2 regions of the Pseudomonas sp. EU05-FHT14B02 genome follow, and region 2 is predicted to be linked to the other one. Evidence: riboswitches for the same ligand, from Rfam matches in the RefSeq annotation. Region 2 holds a riboswitch; the other holds the start of a gene.
The links. A riboswitch is a leader RNA that binds a small molecule or an ion and turns the genes downstream of it on or off. The one in region 2 is predicted to bind cobalamin.
Positions count from the first base shown of each region.

Region 1 (4,379 bases), on a different contig from region 2:
CCATGCCGTTGGGGTTGCGCAGGCCGGACGCGAAGATCCGCTGCTGGCCGGTGGCGCGATCCACTTCCCAGATCGCCGCGCGACCTTCTTCCTTGTCCATGCCGTGTTCCGCAACGTTGCTGTTGGAACCCACGGTGACGTACAGCTTGCTGCCGTCCTTGCTGGCGATGACGTTCTTGGTCCAGTGGTGATTCAGCAGGCCGCCCGGCAGGTCGACCACTTTTGCCGGCGGTGACTTGATCTGCGTATCACCACTTTCATAGTGAAAGCGCAGCAGGCGATCAGTGTCGGCCACATACAGGTCATTGCCGACCAGGGTCATGCCGAAGGGCGAGTTGAGGTTTTGCAGAAATACCGTGCGGGTTTCCGCGACCCCATCGTGGTCCTTGTCGCGCAGCAAGGTGATGCGGTTGGCGCTGGGCACCCTGGCTCCGGCACGCCCCATGAATTTCTTCATGAGCCAGCCGCGAATGCCTTTGCCGTCTTCGGGTTTGGGGGGAGCATTGGTTTCCGCTACCAGTACATCGCCATTGGGCAGCACATAAAGCCAGCGCGGGTGATCCAGGTCTTCGGCAAAAGCGGTCACTTGGGTGCCATTGGCGGCGATGGGCTTCGCACCCTGCGGCCAGCCAATGGCCGGGGCGATGTTCACGGTCGGGATCAGCGTTCTGTCGGGTTCTGGCAGTTGAGGAGAAGGACCGGTGCCGTCGGAGACTTGCAGACGGGCGGTCCCGCCACAAGCGGCGAGCCCTCCGCAGAGCGCGATAACGAGAACGAGCGGGGGCGTGCGCATACGGGTCTTCCCCATGAGTGCCTTGTTCTAATCATAGAGGCGCGTTGTCGGCCGATGGTTCAACCTTCAGCCGCGAGCTTCCTTGAACAGCACCGCAATGCCGGGGTGATAGTTGCCGGCTTCGTTGCGCAACTTGCGGTAGGCATAAGGGAAATACCAGGCGACAGCGCAGGTGTGTTCCTTTTGCAGGTCGTCGACCATGTCCTGGAGTTCTTCCGGTGTGGCGCCCTGCTGGGCTTTTTGCGGGGCGACGAACAGGCAGCCGAGTTTCAGGTCGCTGGCGTGGCTCAGGCGCTTGGCATCGCTGGCGATGTCGAGCAGGGCCTGGGTCAAGTTGAGGCTGTTGACCCGTGGCCAGCGTTGGCTGGTCTGGATGTAGGCGCGGGTTTCGGGTGAAGCCAGGAGCAGGTCGGCGCGGCTGTTGCGTTCGCCTTCTTCGGTCTGCTTGCGGGTTGGCGTCTGTTGCAGCGTGACCATCTCGGCCATCCAGGCGGCGGCAGACAGTAGTCCGAGATTGGCCTTCTCGTCGTGCCAGTATGGTGTGTCGCCATCACCGCGGACGGCGTTGTAACGGTCGATGCATTCGAACCAGCGTTCGAGCACCGGGCGCAGGAATTCCAGCTTTGGATTGCTGATGATCATGCCTTGCATGGGCTCACCCTTGTTGTTGTGTTGTGAGTTTGTGGCTCTTTGATATCACTGCTGGGAGTGTGGCACAAGATTGACGTCAGTTTATTGGTTGATGGCAGTTATTCGGTCGATGGCCTCCCGGCTTTAATTGACGCTCCACCCCCAACCCTCTAACCTTCGCGGCTTGTTTCAGGTGCTCTGTGGCTTGGGTCGACAGAGTGAAACAGGGAAGCCGGTGAGTGAGTCCTTCTGTTGGTCGAAGGCCCGCAATTCCGGCGCTGCCCCCGCAACGGTAAATGAGTGAAAACTGTGTGTGATGCCACTGTGTCGATTTGATGCGGGAAGGCGCACGGTCTGGCCCCGCGGCCACTCATGAGCCCGGAGACCGGCCTGATTCATCCAGCGGCATCACGGTGGGCGATGCCAGGCTTGTTGCCTTCTATTCTTGTGCCTGCCCGCCGTTATTCCTGCCTCAACGGAGAGCTCCCCCCATGACTGATACCCCCGATCGTGACGAACGCCACCTGGCGCGCATGCAGCGCAAAAAAGCCGTGATCGACGAGCGCATCGCCAATTCCCCGAACGAATGCGGCCTGTTGCTGGTGTTGACCGGTAATGGCAAAGGCAAGAGCAGTTCGGCCTTTGGCATGCTCGCCCGCGCCATGGGGCACGGCATGCAATGCGGCGTGGTGCAGTTCATCAAGGGCCGCAACAGCACAGGGGAGGAGTTGTTCTTCCGGCGCTTTCCCGAGCAGGTGCGTTTTCATGTGATGGGCGAAGGCTTTACCTGGGAAACCCAGGACCGCCAGCGCGACATCGCCGCCGCCGAAGCCGCCTGGGCGGTGTCGCAGCAACTGTTGCGCGATCCGTCCATCGGTCTGGTGGTGCTCGATGAGCTGAATATCGCCCTCAAACACGGCTACCTCGATCTCGATCAGGTGCTCAGCGACTTGCAGGCCCGACCGCCGATGCAGCACGTGGTGGTCACCGGTCGTGCCGCCAAGCCGGAGATGATCGAGATGGCTGACACCGTCACCGAAATGGGCGTGATCAAGCACGCCTTTCAAGCCGGGATCAAAGCGCAGAAAGGCGTCGAATTGTGAGTCAGCCTCGACACTGTCCGGCGGTACTGATTGCCGCGCCGGCCTCCGGCCAGGGCAAGACTACCGTCACCGCGGCACTGGCCCGATTGCATCGCAATCAGGGGCGCAAGGTCCGAGTGTTCAAGTGCGGGCCCGACTTTCTCGATCCGATGATCCTCGAGCGCGCCAGCGGTGCGCCGGTGTATCAGCTGGACATGTGGATGGTTGGCGAGCAGGAGAGTCGCCGGTTGCTTTGGGAAGCCGCCGCTGAAGCCGACCTGATCCTGATCGAAGGCGTCATGGGGTTGTTCGACGGTACGCCGTCGAGCGCCGATCTGGCGCGGCATTTCGGTGTGCCGGTGCTGGGGGTGATCGATGGCACCGCCATGGCCCAGACCTTTGGCGCATTGGCCCTGGGGTTGGCGCGTTATCAGCCGGACTTGCCGTTCGCCGGCGTGCTGGCCAATCGTGTCGGCACGCTGCGCCACGCGCAACTGCTCGAAGGCAGCCTGACTGAAGGTTTGCGCTGGTACGGCGCGCTGTCCCGGGAAACCGGGATCGAACTGCCGAGCCGGCACCTGGGGCTGGTGCAGGCCAGTGAGTTGAATGATCTCGACCTGCGCCTCGACGCGGCAGCCGATGCCCTGGCCAGCAGTTGCGAGGTCGCGCTGCCACCGGCAGTCGAATTCGCCGCACCTGATGTGATCGCGGCCGAACCGCTGCTGGCCGGCGTGCGCATTGCCGTCGCCCGCGATGAAGCCTTTGCGTTCACCTACGGCGCGAGCCTGGATCTGCTGCGGGCGATGGGCGCCGAATTGTCATTCTTCTCGCCGATCCGTGACTGTGTGTTGCCGCAGGCGGACAGCCTGTATCTGCCAGGCGGTTACCCGGAACTGCACCACGTTGCACTGGCGCAAAACACCGCGATGCTCGATGCGATCCGCGCCCACCACCAGGCAGGCAAACCGCTGCTCGCCGAGTGTGGCGGCATGCTGTATCTGCTCGATTCCCTGACCGATGTCGAGGGTACTCGCGCCGAACTGGTTGGCCTGCTCAGTGGTGATGCAGTGATGCAAAAGCGCCTGGCGGCGCTGGCGTTGCAGGCGGTGGAACTGCCGGAAGGTTTGCTGCGTGGGCACACCTACCATCATTCGCTGACCACCACTGAACTGGTGCCGATTGCCCGTGGCTTGAGCCCTAACGGCGGGCGAGGGGCAGAAGCGGTTTATCGTGAGGGGCGGATGACGGCCTCTTATGTGCATTTCTATTTTCCGTCCAATCCGTCGGCGATTGCCGCACTGTTTGCGCCTGACCAAAACCCTGTGGGAGCGGGCTTGCCCGCGAAGAGGCCATGACGGATAACGCATTTTGCGAAGCCGAACGCGCGGCGGTGTACCGCGCCATCGCCGAGCGCCGCGACATGCGCCACTTCAGCGGCGGCACCGTCGAGCCCGAATTGCTCCGTCGCCTGCTCGAAGCCGCGCATCAGGCACCCAGTGTCGGCCTGATGCAGCCCTGGCGCTTCATTCGCATCAGCGATCGCGCCTTGCGCGGGCAAATCCAGGCCCTGGTAGAAGAAGAACGCATTCGCACCGCCGAAGCCCTTGGCGAGCGCAGCGATGAGTTCATGAAGCTCAAGGTGGAAGGCATCAACGATTGCGCCGAGGTGCTGGTCGCCGCACTGATGGACGACCGCGAGCAGCATATCTTCGGCCGCCGCACGCTGCCGGAAATGGACATGGCTTCGTTGTCCTGCGCGATCCAGAACCTGTGGCTGGCGTCCCGTGCCGAAGGGCTGGGTATGGGGTGGGTGTCGCTGTTCGAACCACAGGCACTGGCGGACCTGTTGAGGTTGCCGCTGGGTGCCAAGCCGT
Region 1 is NZ_JBYTDD010000044.1:10,566-14,944, forward strand. Features, by position in the region: gene AC3WTM_RS28270 (PQQ-dependent sugar dehydrogenase) at 1-793, opposite strand, end outside; gene AC3WTM_RS28275 (hypothetical protein) at 860-1,444, opposite strand; cobalamin riboswitch at 1,598-1,831, shown strand; gene cobO (cob(I)yrinic acid a,c-diamide adenosyltransferase) at 1,915-2,526, shown strand; gene AC3WTM_RS28285 (cobyrinic acid a,c-diamide synthase CobB) at 2,523-3,860, shown strand; gene bluB (5,6-dimethylbenzimidazole synthase) at 3,857-4,379, shown strand, end outside.
Region 1: linked by a shared signal. The riboswitch ahead of cobO (cob(I)yrinic acid a,c-diamide adenosyltransferase) and the one ahead of AC3WTM_RS26080 (CbtB domain-containing protein) in region 2 are both predicted to bind cobalamin.

Region 2 (4,379 bases):
GGAGCTCAAAGGTGTCCGCGACGTGACCGACCACACGCAGAAAGAAAACGCCTACTACTAAGGTGTGCGCTGCGAAATCAAAAAACGGCGCCCCGTGAGCGCCGTTTTTTTATGGGTGATTGGAACCCTGTGGCGAGGGGGCATACCCCCTCGCCACAGGGTAGGTGGTGAATCAGGGCCTGTAGAGATGCGCATGCCCCGCACGATACAGCGATGACTCGCTGAAGTGATCACTGTCCAGCACCCTACCCACCAGAATCAACGCCGTACGACGAAATCCCTTCGATTCAACCTTCCCGGCAATATCTGCCAGCGTGCCCACCACCCAATCCTGATCCGGCCAGCTCGCGCGGTGCACCACTGCAATCGGGCAATCGGCACCGTAATGCGGCAGCAGTTCCTCGACGATCTTCGCCAGGTGACTGACCCCCAAATGAATCGCCATGGTCGCGCCGTGCTGCGCCAGGCTGGAGAATTCCTCTCCGGGTGGCATGGCGGTTTTGTCGGCGTAGCGAGTCAGGATCACGCTCTGCGAAATGTCCGGCAGGGTCAGTTCCGCGCCCAGGAGCGCTGCGCAAGCGGCTGTGGCAGTCACGCCGGGTACGATTTCGAACGCAATGCCCAGTTCACGCAGATAGCGAATCTGCTCGCCAATGGCGCCATACAGGCTCGGATCGCCGGAGTGCACCCGGGCCACATCCTGGCCTTTGGCGTGGGCGGTCTTGATCAGGTCGATGATCTGTTCCAGGTGCAGTTCGGCGCTGTTGACCACCTGTTCGGCACAGTGACCTTCCAGTACGGCGGCAGGCACCAGTGAGCCGGCATAAATGATCACCGGGCAACTGCGAATCAGGCGCTGGCCCTTGACGGTGATCAGTTCGGGGTCGCCGGGACCTGCGCCAATGAAGTAGACGGTCATCGTCGGTTCCTGTGGGAAAAAGGGGCTGAACAGGTCTTCAGATGAAGAATGTTCATGATCAAAGGCGGGGATTATGGGTTTTTACGCAGCGCCAGCCAATGCCAGGGTTGCCTGGGCATATTTTTGTCGTGGAATCAGCAGTTTTGCCGGGGCCTGGGCCAGTTGTTCGGCCAGGGCCAGTGCGGCGCTTTCCGCAACGCCGTAGCAACCGGTGCGTTCAAACGCTATTTGCGATTGATGGCTGAGTTGCGGTTCATAAGCGGCCAGTTGCTCACTGCTGAAATACATCAGTTCCAGGCCGAGTTGCTGAGCCAGTTCGATCAGTGCAGGTTCGTCGCGCTTCGAATCGATGCTGGCCAGCGCCTTGATTTCATGACGGGCAATCTGGTGCGCCTCCAGCGCCTGATCGAGCAGCGCCAGCAACGTGCTGACGGGGCAGCCCCGTTGGCAGCCCAGGCCGACCACCAGGGTCGGCGCTGTGCTGACGTCAGTCATGCGTTGTATTGACCATCGCTTTTGCGACGGAACAACCAGGCGCTGATCAGGCCCAGGGCCAGCCAGTATGCCACGTTGGTCAGTTGCGAAGCGATTTTGAACCGGGTTTCCAGCGCCTCTGGAGCAAGCATCGAATGCACCTCCGGTTGCGGCGCGCCAATCACATGGGGAACGGCGAGGATCGCCGCGCCGAGGACTTTCATCAGCCAGTGACGACTGAACACGATCAGTGCAATACCGACGGCGGTGGAGGCGGCGGTACCGACCCACCACAGTTGCCGTTGTGCCAGGTCGGCGGCGGCAGTGCCTGGCAATTCAGGTGGCAGGCCGAGAGTCGGCGCGAGCACGAAGGTCGCGTAACCGGCCAGGCCCCAGAGCAGGCCTTGAGAGGTTTTGGTCGGCGCACGCAAGGTGTACAGGCCGGCCAGCATCAGGGCGAAACCCACCGCCACCACCAGGTTGCCACCGGTGGTCGACAGCACGCGCTGCCAGCCGTCTTGCGGCTCCCAGGCTTGTGCATCGTGAGTGTGGGCAGACACCGCACTGTCGGCGTGTTCATGCATTTCAACAGCGGCCGGTTCGGCTTTTTCGTAGGTCTCGGCCTGCAAAATCAGCGGGGCGACCCAGAAACTTTGCAGCAGGGTCAGCAACAGGGCGGCCAGCAGCCCGGTGAAACCTGCGGTTTGCACAATACGCTTGATCATGTCGACAGCTCTCAATGGCACGGGAACGCGGAGCTGTGGCGGGTATCGTGGGCGGCGTTGTGCACCGCTTCGATGTGCGAGAAACCGGCGAAATACACAAGGCACGCGCCCAGGATCGACGCGCAGACGGCGGCTGCCAGACGTTGGGTCAGGGTTGAAGTGGTGCTCGCGGCTGTGTGTTCGGCGCTGCTGATGATCGACATGGCGTTTCCCTCTGGTCTGTCAGCGGGGAATAAGAGCGCATGCAAAAACCCGCACGACCAGGCGCGCAAGGTTTCAAACAGCGCCCGCCCACCGCGGGTTTGTTGGTTCAGTGATCGTACTGGTCACTTTGTGTTGCGGGCCGGTCTCCGGGCTCACGAGGGGCAAAGGCTTGCGCCTGGACCTGAAAGCATCACCTTCCCATGCCGCAGTGGCACAGTGGATCTGACGCTTCGCTCGCTTACCGTTGCGGGGGCAGCACCGGACTGACATGGCTTAAGAGTAAAGCACATGATTCACCGGTTTCCCGTTTCACCCTGTGAAGGGCACCCGTAACAAGGTGTGTAGGAGAGCATGGGCGGGGGTTGGGCGTCAATTGGCAGGGGTTCTCAATTCGGAACCGGGTCGACTCAATCGCGAGCGAGCTCGCTCCTGCATTTGACCGCATTTTTCTCAAAGAACCCCATCCCCTGTGGGAGCGAGCTTGCTCGCGATGGCGTCGTTACAGGCGCTACAGAACTCAGCATGAACATTGACCCGCCCCAAGACCATGCGTAGCCTTGCGCTTTCGAGGTTCTTCGGCGTTTGTCGAAGCTAAGAAGGGAACGCGGTCAATGCCGCGGCTGCCCCCGCAACTGTGAACGGTGATGTTCGTTGCCACGCCACTGCTGACTCAATCCATGGGGCCGGCGGGAAGGCGCAGCGAATGCCAGGCTCAAGCCCGGCACACCGTCAGCCAGGAGACCTGCCTCGTCACAGATTCTCACTTTCAACCGGGCGGGGTGATCCGGTGGCGAACTCTTCAGGCACGCGCGTGCGCGTTGCCGGTTGTCGTCCCGTATGCCCGCCAGCTTAGCCATAGGGCATCCGATGAAAACACTGGCCAAACTCCCCGTCACCATCGTTACAGGCTTTCTCGGCTCGGGTAAAACCACGCTGCTGCGGCACATGCTCGACAACGCCCAGGGTCGCCGCATCGCGGTGATCGTCAACGAATTTGGCGAGTTGGGCATCGACGGCGAAATCCTCAAGCAATGCTCCATCGGTTGCACCGAAGAAGAAGCCAATGGCCGTGTCTATGAACTGGCCAACGGCTGCCTGTGCTGCACCGTCCAGGAAGAATTCTTCCCGGTGATGCGCGAACTGGTGGCCCGTCGCGGCGATCTGGACCACATTCTCATCGAAACGTCCGGTCTGGCGTTACCCAAACCGCTGGTGCAGGCATTCCAGTGGCCGGAAATCCGCAGTGCCTGCACGGTAGATGCGGTAATCACCGTGGTCGACAGCCCGGCCGTGGCCGCCGGCACCTTCGCCGCGTTCCCGGATCAGGTCGACGCCCAGCGCAAACTCGACCCGAACCTGGACCACGAATCGCCGCTGCACGAACTGTTCGCTGACCAATTGGCCAGCGCTGACCTGGTAATCCTCAACAAAACCGACCTGATCAACCCGACGGACCTGGCCCGTGTGCGCCTGGAAGTCGCCGAGGAGTTGCCGCCAGCGGTGAAAATCATCGAAGCCAGCAGTGGTCGCCTGCCGCTGGACGTGCTGATCGGCCTGGGTGTCGGCTCCGAAGAACACATCGACAGCCGCCACAGCCACCACGACCATCATCACGATGGCGACGACGATCATGATGACCACGATCACGACGCCTTCGATTCGATCTCCATCGAACTGCCGCAAGCCGACGAAAGCCTGCTGCTGGATGCGCTGACCCAGTTGGTGGTTCAGCACGGCATCCTGCGCGTCAAGGGGTTTGCGGCGATTCCGAACAAGCCGATGCGCCTGCTGATCCAGGGCGTGGGTACGCGTTTTGACAAGCACTTCGACCGCCAGTGGGGCGCCGAAGAGGCGCGAGTCACTCGCCTGGTGCTGATCGGCCAGGAACTGGACGCCACTGTTCTCGAAGCGCAATTGCGCGCCGCGCTCAGCGTGTAAGCCATGCACCTGCTCAGGACCCAGCCCGGCGGTTTCGTGTCGGATGACAACATTGCCGACCTTGGACAAACCCCCGCCGAGCTGGTGGTCCTGTGCAGCGGCGATTCCAGCCTGGCGCT
Region 2 is NZ_JBYTDD010000035.1:74,193-78,571, forward strand. Features, by position in the region: gene nfuA (Fe-S biogenesis protein NfuA) at 1-61, shown strand, start outside; gene cobM (precorrin-4 C(11)-methyltransferase) at 173-919, opposite strand; gene AC3WTM_RS26070 (cobalamin biosynthesis protein) at 1,001-1,414, opposite strand; gene AC3WTM_RS26075 (CbtA family protein) at 1,411-2,118, opposite strand; gene AC3WTM_RS26080 (CbtB domain-containing protein) at 2,130-2,321, opposite strand; cobalamin riboswitch at 2,443-2,668, opposite strand; cobalamin riboswitch at 2,874-3,086, shown strand; gene cobW (cobalamin biosynthesis protein CobW) at 3,190-4,260, shown strand; partial or broken gene cobN (cobaltochelatase subunit CobN) at 4,264-4,379, shown strand, end outside.